4 regions of the Metabacillus sediminilitoris genome follow, and region 2 is predicted to be linked to each of the others. Evidence: riboswitches for the same ligand, from Rfam matches in the RefSeq annotation. Region 2 holds a riboswitch; each other region holds the start of a gene.
The links. Region 2 has a riboswitch for S-adenosylmethionine ahead of GMB29_RS02160 (sugar ABC transporter substrate-binding protein). Riboswitches for the same ligand answer to the same signal wherever they lie in the genome.
Positions count from the first base shown of each region.

Region 1: linked by a shared signal. The riboswitch ahead of mtnK (S-methyl-5-thioribose kinase) and the one ahead of GMB29_RS02160 (sugar ABC transporter substrate-binding protein) in region 2 are both predicted to bind S-adenosylmethionine.
Region 3: linked by a shared signal. The riboswitch ahead of GMB29_RS26395 (methionine ABC transporter ATP-binding protein) and the one ahead of GMB29_RS02160 (sugar ABC transporter substrate-binding protein) in region 2 are both predicted to bind S-adenosylmethionine.
Region 4: linked by a shared signal. The riboswitch ahead of mtnW (2,3-diketo-5-methylthiopentyl-1-phosphate enolase) and the one ahead of GMB29_RS02160 (sugar ABC transporter substrate-binding protein) in region 2 are both predicted to bind S-adenosylmethionine.

Region 1 covers NZ_CP046266.1:3,153,088-3,156,248, reverse strand. Annotated here, with positions in the region: gene mtnA (S-methyl-5-thioribose-1-phosphate isomerase) at 1-808, opposite strand, end outside; gene mtnK (S-methyl-5-thioribose kinase) at 846-2,039, opposite strand; SAM riboswitch class I at 2,287-2,437, opposite strand; gene GMB29_RS14945 (carbon-nitrogen family hydrolase) at 2,573-3,161, opposite strand, start outside.
Region 2 covers NZ_CP046266.1:411,417-414,577, forward strand. Annotated here, with positions in the region: gene GMB29_RS02155 (MFS transporter) at 1-333, shown strand, start outside; gene GMB29_RS27575 (hypothetical protein) at 494-619, shown strand; SAM riboswitch class I at 839-949, shown strand; gene GMB29_RS02160 (sugar ABC transporter substrate-binding protein) at 1,154-2,281, shown strand; gene GMB29_RS02165 (sugar ABC transporter ATP-binding protein) at 2,377-3,161, shown strand, end outside.
Region 3 covers NZ_CP046266.1:5,505,451-5,508,611, reverse strand. Annotated here, with positions in the region: gene GMB29_RS26400 (methionine ABC transporter permease) at 1-582, opposite strand, end outside; gene GMB29_RS26395 (methionine ABC transporter ATP-binding protein) at 572-1,585, opposite strand; SAM riboswitch class I at 1,752-1,856, opposite strand; gene GMB29_RS26390 (DeoR/GlpR family DNA-binding transcription regulator) at 2,047-2,811, opposite strand; gene GMB29_RS26385 (ABC transporter ATP-binding protein) at 3,061-3,161, shown strand, end outside.
Region 4 covers NZ_CP046266.1:3,149,415-3,152,575, reverse strand. Annotated here, with positions in the region: gene GMB29_RS14940 (pyridoxal phosphate-dependent aminotransferase) at 1-970, shown strand, start outside; SAM riboswitch class I at 1,046-1,152, shown strand; gene mtnW (2,3-diketo-5-methylthiopentyl-1-phosphate enolase) at 1,339-2,580, shown strand; gene GMB29_RS14930 (2-hydroxy-3-keto-5-methylthiopentenyl-1-phosphate phosphatase) at 2,577-3,161, shown strand, end outside.

The DNA.
Region 1 (3,161 bases), 2.7 Mb from region 2:
AAAAAGGAATGTTAAATGCTTTTGCTAAAAGAGCTAAATTAAATGTCCCAATTTTATTAGCAGTATCACCATTAGCTGCAATTCGATCAGCACCAACTATAATGGCGGAAATGTTTTTTGATTTAATCGTATGTGCTGCCATATTGTCAGTAATTAGAGTCACATCAATCCCTGCTTGCATGAGCTCCCATGTTGTTAAACGTGCTCCTTGTAGAACTGGACGGGTTTCACATGCATATACACTTAAGTTAACGTTTTTTTCCTTTGCTAGGTAAAATGGAGCTAATGCTGTTCCGTATTTAGCTGTAGCAATAGACCCTGCATTACAAATGGTCATCACGCGATCGCCTTTCTGAAACACAGATAGAGCATGTTCACCAATTAAACGACATACCTCTTCATCCTCAATTTGAATTTGGATTGCTTCATGGACGATTGTTGTCTTCGCTTCATTAATGGATTGAACGTTAGAAATACTATTTACAAGTCGATCTAATGCCCATACTAGATTAACTGCAGTTGGTCGAGAGCTTGCTAAATAATCTCTGTTTTTCTTGATGTTTCGTTGAAAGTCAACAATGGTTTCAGATATATCCTGTAATGCTGATAATGCGAGGCCAAATGCCGCTGTGATACCGATTGCAGGGGCACCTCTTACCTTCAAGGATTGAATTGCTTCCCAAACGTCTTTTATCGTAGTTAATTCAAGGTATTCCGTTACGTGCGGAATTTTTTGCTGATTTAATAGTGAGATAGATTCCTCATTCCAGATAACAGAACGGGGAATCGCTAAATTTGTCGATGCCATGAAGATTAAACTCCTTTTTACTAATATTAAATGATAATTAATTGCTTACCGTTTGCTTTACATATTCCTTGAATTGACAAGGATTTTTGATCGCTTTTTGATTTTTAATAAGCTCGCTGCCTACTGATAAAGCAAGCTGCTTAGTAGAGATTTTTTTGTCAAATGGTTGTAATGTATCAAGATCTGCGACATGTGCAAGACCAATTGTGCGACGGATGATTTCACATCCGGCAAAGCCGACTGCTTCTTCGAAAATTTCTGACAATACATCCTCTAAATAGCCTTCTGTTTTAGCAAATATTTCTGCAGCATCATTTTTCCATGCTTTTGAAAATTCTTTAACAAATACATTCCATGTTGTTTCAATATGAGTAAATAAGACTTCTTGATTTTCAGCATTACGAGAAAAGGCATTTAAAAGGAAGTTTCCAAATACCTGACCAACATCGAAGCCGATTGGACCAAAATAAGCAAATTCTGGATCAATGACTTTTGTTTCGTTTTCATCTGCAAAAATACTTCCTGTATGTAAATCACCATGAAGTAGTGCTTCTGCTTTGGTTAGGAATTTTTGTTTTAGCTTTGCAACAGCTAATTTTAACTCTTGATCCTGCCAAATGCGTTCAACATCTTGACCAAGTTCTTGTTCAAAGTTATTTGTATCGTGGTTAAAGAACGGATCTGTGAAAACAAGATCTTCCGTAATTTTACATAGATCTGGGTTAATAAACTGCTTCACTAATGATTTTTTAAAATGTTGATTTACGGCATAATCTGATGTGTAAAATAATGTTTTTGCTAGAAATTCTCCAATATGTGTTGAGAGCAAAGGCAATTCTTTTCCTTCAATTAGAGCAGCACGGGCGATTTGGAGATGTGATAAGTCTTCCATAATGGTTATGGCTAGCTGTTCATCTGTATAATAAACCTTTGGTACAAATTGTGGCACAAATTCACTTTGTTTTAATAAGGCATGTGCTTCAATACGTGCTCTGTCTAATGTTAATGGCCAGCTTTCCCCTACGACTTTTGCATATGGAAGTGCTTGTTTAATGATTATTCCGTTTCCATTATCAGTATCTGTAATCTTAAAGACAAGATTTAAATTTCCATCACCAATTTCTTTACATGTTAAGTTGCTATTTTCTGTAAAAAGCTGCAGGCGTTTTGCTAAAGCGATAGCTTCGCTTTCAGTTAATGGTTTGTAAATAGATGATTTGACAGTACTCATAGTAATAACCTCCAAAAAATAATGTCCTCATGTAAGAAGATAATAGTATTTTTGATTTAGATCAGATGTGACATGAAAGCATCAGCAGTTAAGCTCGTGACATGACGGTCCAGTGCAATTAATGCGAGAAATCGTCATATATAGTAGGCAGATCAAAGAACTAATGCTTTATTTCTTTGGAGGCTTTTCTTTGGAAATAAGAAAAGCCTCTTTCGGATGAAAGAGGCTTGAAGACTTAGCTTCGCACCTCTTATCTGTCAGAAAGGAATGTCTTTCTGATGGAATTAGCACCGTGCCAATTGGAAGTCTTCGTGAATAAACACTTAGTTTCCAATGTTGATATGGTCGGTTGCTGCGGCGTCATTGGGCCAAGTCCCTCTGCCAACTCTTGATAAGAGATTATATCGTTCTGAAATGAAAGTAATGCTTTGTATATTCCGTAATTTCAGAACATTTTAGATTTTAAGAATAATAGAACCTTGATTAGCATGTTATCAATGATTATTTAGTGTTGTCAATAAAAAATTTAGAAATCAATCATAAAATTCTGGCAATCGGTCTGCGAATACTGGAATTTGATTTCGTACTTTTTTCACTGTTTTAACATCAATTTCGGCAGTTATGGATCCAGCTGTTTCATCAGCCTCAGCGATTACCGTTCCCCAAGGATCGATGATCATCGAATGTCCGGCAAATTCATTATTAGGGTCTAAACCTGCACGATTACAAGCAACAACATAACATTGATTTTCAATGGCACGGCTAATTAGTAGTGTCCTCCAATGATGTAGTCTTGGCAAAGGCCATTCAGCCACAACAAATAGAATTTCTGCTCCTTGTGTCATATGTGCGCGAATCCATTCAGGAAATCGAATGTCATAGCAAATGACACCAGCACTGTTCACACCATCAATTTTAAATAATCCTTTTTTATTTCCAGCCGCTAAATAATGGTGTTCATCCATCAATTTGAATAGGTGAAGTTTGCTATATTCATGAACAACCTCACCTTGATTATTGATGATGTACATTGTGTTCGTTACGCTTTCGTACGTTTTTTTAGCAACAGAGCCGCCAACAATGCTTACTTTATATTTTTTTGCTAGTTTACTTAGAAATTGT
Region 2 (3,161 bases):
TTCTCAACTATTCTTTGGCTTACATTAGCAGCACAGTTTTTTGCGGGATTAATGATGCCGGCAATCCAAATTAGTATTAATACAATGATTCTTCAAAATGCAGAAGAACCATTTGTTGGACGGGTAAACGGGATTATGACACCGCTCTTTATGGGTGGAATGGTGTTGATGATGAGCCTAGCAGGGATAGTCAAACAGCTTACAGGTTTAGCTTTAGCCTATCAAATTTCTGCCATTTGCCTGATAATTGGTGTCATACTTGTGATGCCCCTCGTACTCAACAGGAAGGATCAGAAGAAGGATGTGAAATTTTCAGCTAAAGAAATGGGATGAAACAGAAGCATAAGTAGTGGTCATTTACGACATACTTATGCTTTTTTTGATTCTAGATTATATCAGTATTTATACATACTTTATCTTACTAAATAGATATACCAACGTATATAAAAATCAATTATGAATATAATAACGGAGTCTAAAAGGAGGTGTAACCATGCCAAATTTAAATGATAATAAATTTAGAAAGATACAATCTGAAAGTCAAAAGCAAGGTAAATCTCAAGAAGAGTATGCAGCAGAGCTTGATCGTAATCGAGCGAAGAGCCAAAAGAAAAAGTGAACCATATTGTCATATTTTTGCGTAAAGATCACAAATACAGTCTAACAGATTTCCTGCCGTTTATGAATTGAAGGGTATGAACCTTCTATTTATAAACGGCTTTTTCATTGAGAATAAAATATTTTCTGTTTAAAAAATATTCAAAAAATAGTTGACATTATTGCGATACCCAATTAAAGTATATTTATTCTTTCTTTTACTGAATTGCATATAAACAATCTCTTATCAAGAGTGGCAGAGGGACTGGCCCGATGACGCCCGGCAACCGTTCTATTATATAGAATTGGTGCTAATTCCTGCAAAACCTTATTTGGTTTTGAAAGATAAGAGAGGAGACTCCTTATATATTTTGTGGCGAAACCTCTCTATCTTTAGAGAGGTTTTTTGTATTATCAGGTTTTATCTTTTAAAAGGCGATAGTACAAGAAAAACGAAGACTTTCACTACTAAACGATGGTGTTACGTCAAGTTTTTATTATGTTAATGAAATGTAATTGAAGCAATATCAATAGAGAAAAGGGGAGTCACAAACACATGAAAAAGAGATTTCTAAATTCTGCATATTTATTAATTCTTGTATTTACTTTGTTATTAACTGGATGCTCTTCAGGTGGTGGAGAAACAACTGCGTCTGTTAAAGAGAAAGGAAATCAAGATGTATCACTAGATGGTGTTCCAGAACGATTTACTGGTGATGATGTAACAAAAATTAAAGTGATTCGAAAAATTGGTGGTGATGATCATACTGCTCAATTTTTTGCCGGTGCAAAAGAAGAGGGTGAAGCGCTTGGCTTCCAGGTAGATGTATTTACAGCAAATGGTGACACAGCTAAATTTCATGATGCTATTGCACAGGGATTAGAGGAAGATTATGACGGGTTTATTATTTCACATGGAGATGATGCAGCAACAGTCGCTGAAGTACAAAAACTTGTTGATGCAGGTAAAAGCGTTGTAACTTTTGATTCAAATGAAGAGTTAGCGAAAGTTGAAGGTGTAACACTGACATCCCAAGATGATGAAGCACTTGCTACGTTAGCTTTAGACCAGCTTATTAAAGATACAAAAGGTGAAGCTAACATTGTATATCTTTGGGTAGACGGTTTTCCGCCAATGGTGAGACGTAATGCGGTCTATCAAGAAAAATTAGCCAGTAATCCTGGTTTGAAAGAAATTGAACGATTTGGAGTGGCTTCAGCTGATACATCAGTACAAACTCAAAATGCTGTAGCAGCAATGTTAAATAAACATCCTAAAGGTGAAATTGACGCAATATTTGCAACATGGGATGCATTTGCAATTGGTGCAGCTCGTGCAATTAAAGAAGCCGGAAGAGATGAAATAAAACTTTATGGGATCGATGTCTCAAATGCTGATCTTCAAGAAATCCAGGATAAAAGCAGTTCTTGGAAATATACAGCAGCAGTTGATCCTAAGCTGATTGGTGCGGTAGATATGAGATTACTAGCTAAAAAGTTAGCTGGTGAAGAAACACCTGAGACGTATAACCTTGAAGCTTCACTTATTTCTCAAGATGCATTAGCAAAATCTAGTGAACCTATTAACATGGTTAATCTTGCAGATTCAATTGAAGGCTGGGGACAATCAACAGCATTTGAAGAAGAGTGGATCAAAACATTAAAAGAGTATTATAAAAAATAATTTTAAGGTCTTACAAACACTCTCTTTGCTAGTTTAAGAGAGTGTTTGTTTTTAGCATAAGGTAGAATGCTGATTTATAAGAAAGGAGGCATGTTATGTTGAGTACGTTGTTAGAAATGAAAGCTATTTCGATTGAATTTCCAGGAATAAGAGCATTAAATTCAGTCGGTTTTTCAATAAAAACTGGGACAACACATGCACTTATCGGTGCGAATGGTGCTGGAAAGTCAACGTTAATGAAAGTCTTATCAGGTGCTTATGATCATTACACAGGTGATATATTAATTGATCAAAAGCAAGTGAATATCCGAACACCAAAGGATGCGCAAAGCAGCGGTATTCAAATTGTTCATCAAGAGGTAGACACAGCATTAATTTCTTATTTAACAGTAGGGGAAAATATTCTGTTATCCAAAACTGTTAATGATAAGGGGAGAAGCTTCTTTGTAAATTGGAAGAACCTTCATGAAGAAGCAACAGATATTCTGCAAAGCTTACACATAAATGTATCTTCCAAAAGATTAGTTAGCGAATTATCCTTGGCAGAAAAACAAATGGTGCTAATTGCAAGAACAGTTTCAACAAATTGCCGCTTTCTCATTTTAGACGAACCAACGGCCCCGTTAAGCCATTCAGAAACAAAGGAGCTCTTTCGTATTGTGAAGGAGCTGAAAGACAAAGGTGTAGGAATTATCTTTATATCGCATCGCCTTCCTGAAATATTTGAGATTTGTGAAGAGATTACAATTATGAGGAATGGAAAGGTTGTGACACATGAGTTAATTTCGAATACTACACCAAATAAGGTCGTGGAACTAATGTTAGGAAGGGAACTTACAGAACAATTTCCTCAAAAATCTTTATCTTTCGTGACGGGTGA
Region 3 (3,161 bases), 510 kb from region 2:
AATGGTATTATCATAGCGGTAATAACCAAAACGAATGGCCAAATCACCAATTCCGCCGCCGCCGACAACACCAGCCATTGCTGAAAATCCTACTAAACTAATAAGTGTTAATGTAATAGCAGAAATAATTCCAGATCTTGCTTCAAGTAAAAGAACATCTTTAATGATCATCCATGGTGTAGCACCTGCTGCGATTGCTGCTTCAACAACACCTTTATCAATTTCTCGTAATGCCGTTTCGACAATGCGGGCGAAAAATGGGATGGCTGCGACAGAAAGTGAGACACTTGCTGCTGTTGGTCCAATCGTTGTTTTGACGAGGAAATTAGTTAATGGTATTAATGCAACAAGTAAAATAATAAACGGAATTGATCGCACCATATTAACTAAGAAACCGATGATGGAATTGATCCAAGTATTTTGCAGGAATAGGCCCTTGTCTGTGACATATAAAAGGACACCAATCGGTAACCCAATAACAGTTGAGATGACTAAGGAAATTGCAATCATATAAATAGTTTGCAGAAATGCTAGATTTATATCTGGAATCAGTTCAATAAGATGATTCATATCAAATCCCATAACGTAACACCTCCACTAGGGCTGAACGATTTTCAATAAATTGTATGGCTTTGCTGATTTCTTCACTTGTTCCTTTTAATTCCATAAGAAAAATACCAAGCGGCGCCTCCTGTATATAGTCAATTGAACCGTGCAGGAAGTTGCCTTTTACGTTATATAGCTGGAGAGTATCGGAGATGATGCCTTCTCCAGCAATCTCTCCTTTGAATGTTACTTTAATAATTGTTCCTTCGCACTTTTTAAAAATCGCAGCAGGCAAATCATATGAAACAACACTTTCGATAAACTCCTTCGTGAGTTCTTCCTGTGGATTTGCGAAGATATCATATACTGGACCTTCTTCAATCACTCTACCATCTTGCATGATAGCCATGCGATTGCAAATTTCCTTTACAACATCCATTTCATGAGTTATCAAAACGATCGTAATGTTTAATTCTTTGTTAATTTTTTTTAATAGATTTAAAATTGATTTTGTTGTGGTCGGGTCTAAGGCTGAAGTGGCTTCATCACATAAAAGGACACTAGGATTATTGGCAAGTGCACGTGCAATGCCGACGCGCTGTTTTTGCCCTCCACTCAATTGTGAAGGAAATACATCACGTTTATCAGCAAGACCAACCATATCAAGTAAGGCTTCAACACGGTCATTCATGTCTTTGGAAGGTATTTTCGCTGCTTTTAAGGCAAATTCAATGTTCTCAAACACAGTTTTTTGGCTAATTAAATAAAAGTGTTGGAAAATCATGCCGATTTTTAACCGTGCTATCCGTAAATTTTTACTTTTTAATGAGGTGAGATCTGTGCCATTTACGGTGACATTTCCGGAAGTAGGCCGTTCCAAAAGATTGATACAGCGAAGCAGGGAGCTTTTTCCTGCACCGGAATAGCCGACGATTCCAAAAATATCGCCCTTTTGAATTGTCAGTGACACGTTATCCACACCAGTTACCTGACCATTTTTAGTTTTATATACTTTCGAAAGATTGCGAATTTTAATCATGTAATGACCTCCTTTTATGTTTTTCTACATCCAAATTTCACCTAAGGTTAGCAAATCTAGTCTATTTGGAAGGTATGCTTAAATAAAGCGAATTCTGTCCCCGTTCCTAGACACAAAAAAAATACTCCTTCATCTGAAAGGAGCATCGAAACAGAAACTGTATCTTGGCTTATCTTTCAGAATGAAACCATTCTGCAGGAATTGGCACCTTCCCAAATAGGGGGTTGCCGGACGTCATCGGGCCTAGTCCCTCAGTCTCTCTGGATAAGATTAAATTTGTAAATTAATAGTATCTAATATACTAATATAGTTAAGTTCTGTCAATCTATAAAATGATTTTATATCTATTGGACAATAACACCCAATTGGTTAATATCTAGAAAATAAAGGAAATGAAATGTTACCATCATGAACATGTCTCTAGTGTAGACTATTCTGATATAGGGTTTTTATAAAAATGTTTAATTTTGTGAAATAATAAGATTTGTACTAGTTTTTTTGAATTGATTAACAAAATGAGTAGGTAAGTTATGGTCTGTAATCATGTAATCAATCTTATCAAGGGAAGCAATGCCGATTGTAACATCTTTCCCAAATTTAGTACTATCTGCGGCTACGAAAATTTCTTTTGATAACTCGATCATTTTTTTTCTTGTAATGGCTTCCTCTAAATTATAATCAGAAATTCCCTTTTCAATCGTAATACCACTTGCGCAAATAAAGGCTTTTAATATATTCAATTCACTAAAATTAAATAAGTATTCGTAAGTAACGACAGACTTTTCGTTTTTTCTTACTTTCCCGCCAATGATGACTAGTTCCACATCACTATTTAGGAGTTCGTTTACAACAGGAATTGAATTTGTCACGACTGTTAAATTCTTTTTATTTTTAATATATTTGGCAATTTGATAGGTTGTTGACCCGCTATCAATATAAATACAATCGCCATCATTGATAAATTCACTGCATTTTTGTGCGATCATTTCTTTTTCCTTTAAGTGACTAATCATGCGTTCATCTATAGAGGATTCTCCGAATGTTGATTCTACTAGTTTAACCCCGCCATAGATTTTCTCGATTTTCCCTTGTTCTGTAAGAAGGTTTAAATCTCTGCGAAGCGTATCGACAGAAACCTCTAGTTCCTCTGTTAACTCTGTTATCTTAATGACTTTTTTAATCATTAGCAGCTCAAGGATCTTCTTTTGTCTTTCAAGTGGAAACATATAATCACCCATTCAAAGTTATCGTTTTTTGCCTTCATTAATTAATTTAAGTGTACTGATAACTCATAATATATTCAAGATTTTTAAAGTAGTTACAGGTAACATGTTGATAAATTTGAGTTAATATAGTCAAAATTTATGTATAAGTTATTGATAATATATGCAAAATTTACACTTCATTTACATAAATCTTTATTTTTATTTACATTTCCCTTTTATACTAAGGGTGTGTTCAAGGAGGTGAGCCGTTTGCTGAAATTACAGAATATAAGCAAACAATTCGATAGCAAAGTTGTTTTAAATGATATCAGTTTAGAAATTAACACGGGAGAAATCGTTTCACTCCTTGG
Region 4 (3,161 bases), 2.7 Mb from region 2:
ATTTCGGGGACAACAGTTTTTGAAGGAAGCGATCGCAACGTTTTATGAAAGGGAATATAGTGTGAAAATCGATCCTGCTAAAGAAGTTGCCATTCTATTTGGAGGAAAGGCTGGACTTGTAGAGGTACCACAATGCTTGTTAAATCCAGGCGATGTTATCCTTGTTCCAGATCCCGGTTACCCTGATTATTGGTCAGGTGTTGAGCTGGCACGTGCAAAAATGGAAATGATGCCACTTGAACGTGAAAATCAATTTTTGCCTGATTATAATCGCTTACCGGAGGATGTCGTCGCAAAAGCAAAAGCTATGTTTTTAAACTATCCAAATAATCCAACAGGTGCAACAGCAACATCAGAATTCTTCCAGGAAACTGTGGAGTTCGCTACTCAAAATGACATTTGTGTCGTTCATGATTTTGCCTATGGTGCGATTGGCTTTGATGGAAAACGCCCAATAAGCTTTCTAGAAACTGAAGGTGCAAAGGAGACAGGGATTGAAATTTATACATTCTCAAAAACCTTTAATATGGCTGGATGGAGAATTGGTTTTGCGGTCGGAAATCCTTCGGTTATTGAGGCGCTGAATCTTTTACAGGATCACATGTATGTAAGTGTCTTTAGTGCCATACAAGAAGCCGCTGCACATGCATTATTAAGTCCTCAAACATGTGTAGAAGAACTTAATGCCCTTTATGAATCACGAAGAAATGTTTTGATACATGCTTTTCGTGAAATTGGCTGGGATGTTACAGCTCCAGCAGGTTCGTTTTTTGCGTGGCTGCCAGTTCCTAAGGAGTTTGCATCGTCACAGGCTTTTTCTGATTATATGTTGGAAAAAGCGCATGTTGTGATGGCACCTGGAAACGGTTTTGGAGATTATGGGGAAGGGTACGTAAGATTAGGTTTGTTGACTTCTGAAGAAAGATTAGTAGAAGCGGCAAAGCGTATTAAAGCGTTAAACTTATTTTAAAATAATTGTTATTGACAAAAAAAATAGGATCTGTCATAATTCATATAAATTTCAAAAAACTTTATGAACGTTTCGTTCTTATCAAGAGCAGGTGGAGGGACTAGCCCTATGAAGCCCGGCAACCGACTTACCTTTGGGTAAGCACGGTGCTAATTCTTGCAGCATTCGCTGATAGATAAGGAGATATGCTTGTTGCACATGCATGGTACAGCCCCTTCGATCTATTAGTGTCGGAGGGGCTTTTTCTTTGTGAAAAAATGTTAAATAGATAATGATATATATTGATTAGAAATGATAGAATAAATACGAATAATATGTGAGAACATTCAGAAAACGTAAATGATTTACAAAAGAAAGAAGGTTTTAATGTGAGTGATGTAATTGCAACTTATCTCGTTCATGATGCAAAAGGTGATTTACATAAAAAGGCAGAAGGGATTGCGTTAGGATTAACTGTCGGCTCATGGACAGATCTTCCTTTGCTCGAGCAAGAGCAATTAAAAGCCCATAAAGGCCGCGTAATTGAAGTAACAGAACTAGAAGAGTGTGAAAAGACGAATCACTATTTAGGAAAGAAAGTAACGAAAGGCAAAATTAAAATTGCCTATCCTAGCTTAAATTATAGTCATGATCTTCCTGCTATTTTAACAACCGTTTTTGGTAAGCTTTCACTTGATGGGGAAGTAAAATTAATTGACCTAGAGTTTTCAGAAGAAGTGAAATCTTCATTCCCTGGTCCATCATTTGGTGTTGGTGGAATTCGTGAAACATTAGGTGTATATGACCGCCCATTACTCATGAGCATTTTTAAAGGGGTAATCGGGAGAGATCTTACGTATTTAAAAGATCAATTAGAACAGCAAGTTTTAGGCGGAGTTGATCTTGTTAAAGACGATGAAATTCTCTTTGATAATCTACTAACACCTTTTGAAAAACGAATACGAACTGGAAAAGAAATTTTACAACATGTATTTGATGAAACTGGTCATAAAGCTTTATATGCAGTCAATTTAACAGGAAAAACATATGACTTAAAGAATAAAGCAAAACGAGCAGTAGAACTTGGTGCAAATGTCCTGCTGTTTAACGTGTTTGCATATGGTCTTGATGTGTTACAAAGCTTAGCAGAAGATAAGGAAATTTCGATTCCAATCATGGCACATCCTGCCGTAAGCGGAGCAACAACAGCTTCAAGCCTATACGGTTTTTCAAGCTCACTCTTGTTAGGTAAGCTGTTACGATTAGCTGGTGCTGATTTTTCATTATTTCCATCACCGTATGGAAGTGTTGCATTGGAGCGCGATGTAGCGCTGGGTATTGCAGAAAATTGTCTAATGGAAGACTCGATTAAACAATCATTTCCAGTACCTTCTGCAGGTATTCACCCAGGTCTTGTACCATTGCTTATCCAAGACTTCGGGATCGACTCTGTTATAAATGCAGGCGGTGGTGTTCACGGTCATCCAAATGGAGCAATTGGCGGAGGGCGTGCATTCCGTGCAGCAATTAATGCCACATTATCTGGAATTTCCTTAAAACAAGCTGCAGAGTCTGACGAAAATTTAAAACTTGCGATTGAACTATGGGGAGCCAAAGAGGTGCACAAATGACAAATAGCGTAATCATTTGTGATTTTGACGGCACAATCACCGAGACAGATAATATCATTGCGATCATGAAAAAATTTGCACCACCTGAGTGGGTTGAGCTTAAAAATGGCGTGTTATCTCAGGCTGTTTCAATTCGTGAAGGTGTTGGTAAGATGTTTCAATTACTGCCATCTTCAGCAAAAAATGAAATTGTCGACTATATTCTACATCATGCAGAAATTCGGTCGGGATTTCATGATTTTGTTCGATATACAAAAGAGAAAAATATCCCTTTATATATTGTTAGCGGGGGGATTGACTTCTTTGTCTATCCGTTGCTTGAAGGATTAATTGATAAGGATAAGATTTATTGCAACAAAGCAGACTTTACGAACGAAAAGATTAAAATTGGCTGGCCGCATAGCTGTGATCATACATGTGAAAATGATTGCGGCTGCTGCAAACCATCTATTATTAGACAACTGACAAATAGTAACCAGCGTAAAATAGTCATAGGTGACTCCATTACTGATTTACAAGCTGCAAAGCTTGCAGACTTTGTCATCGCAAGAGATTTATTATTAGACAAAAGTATCGAATTA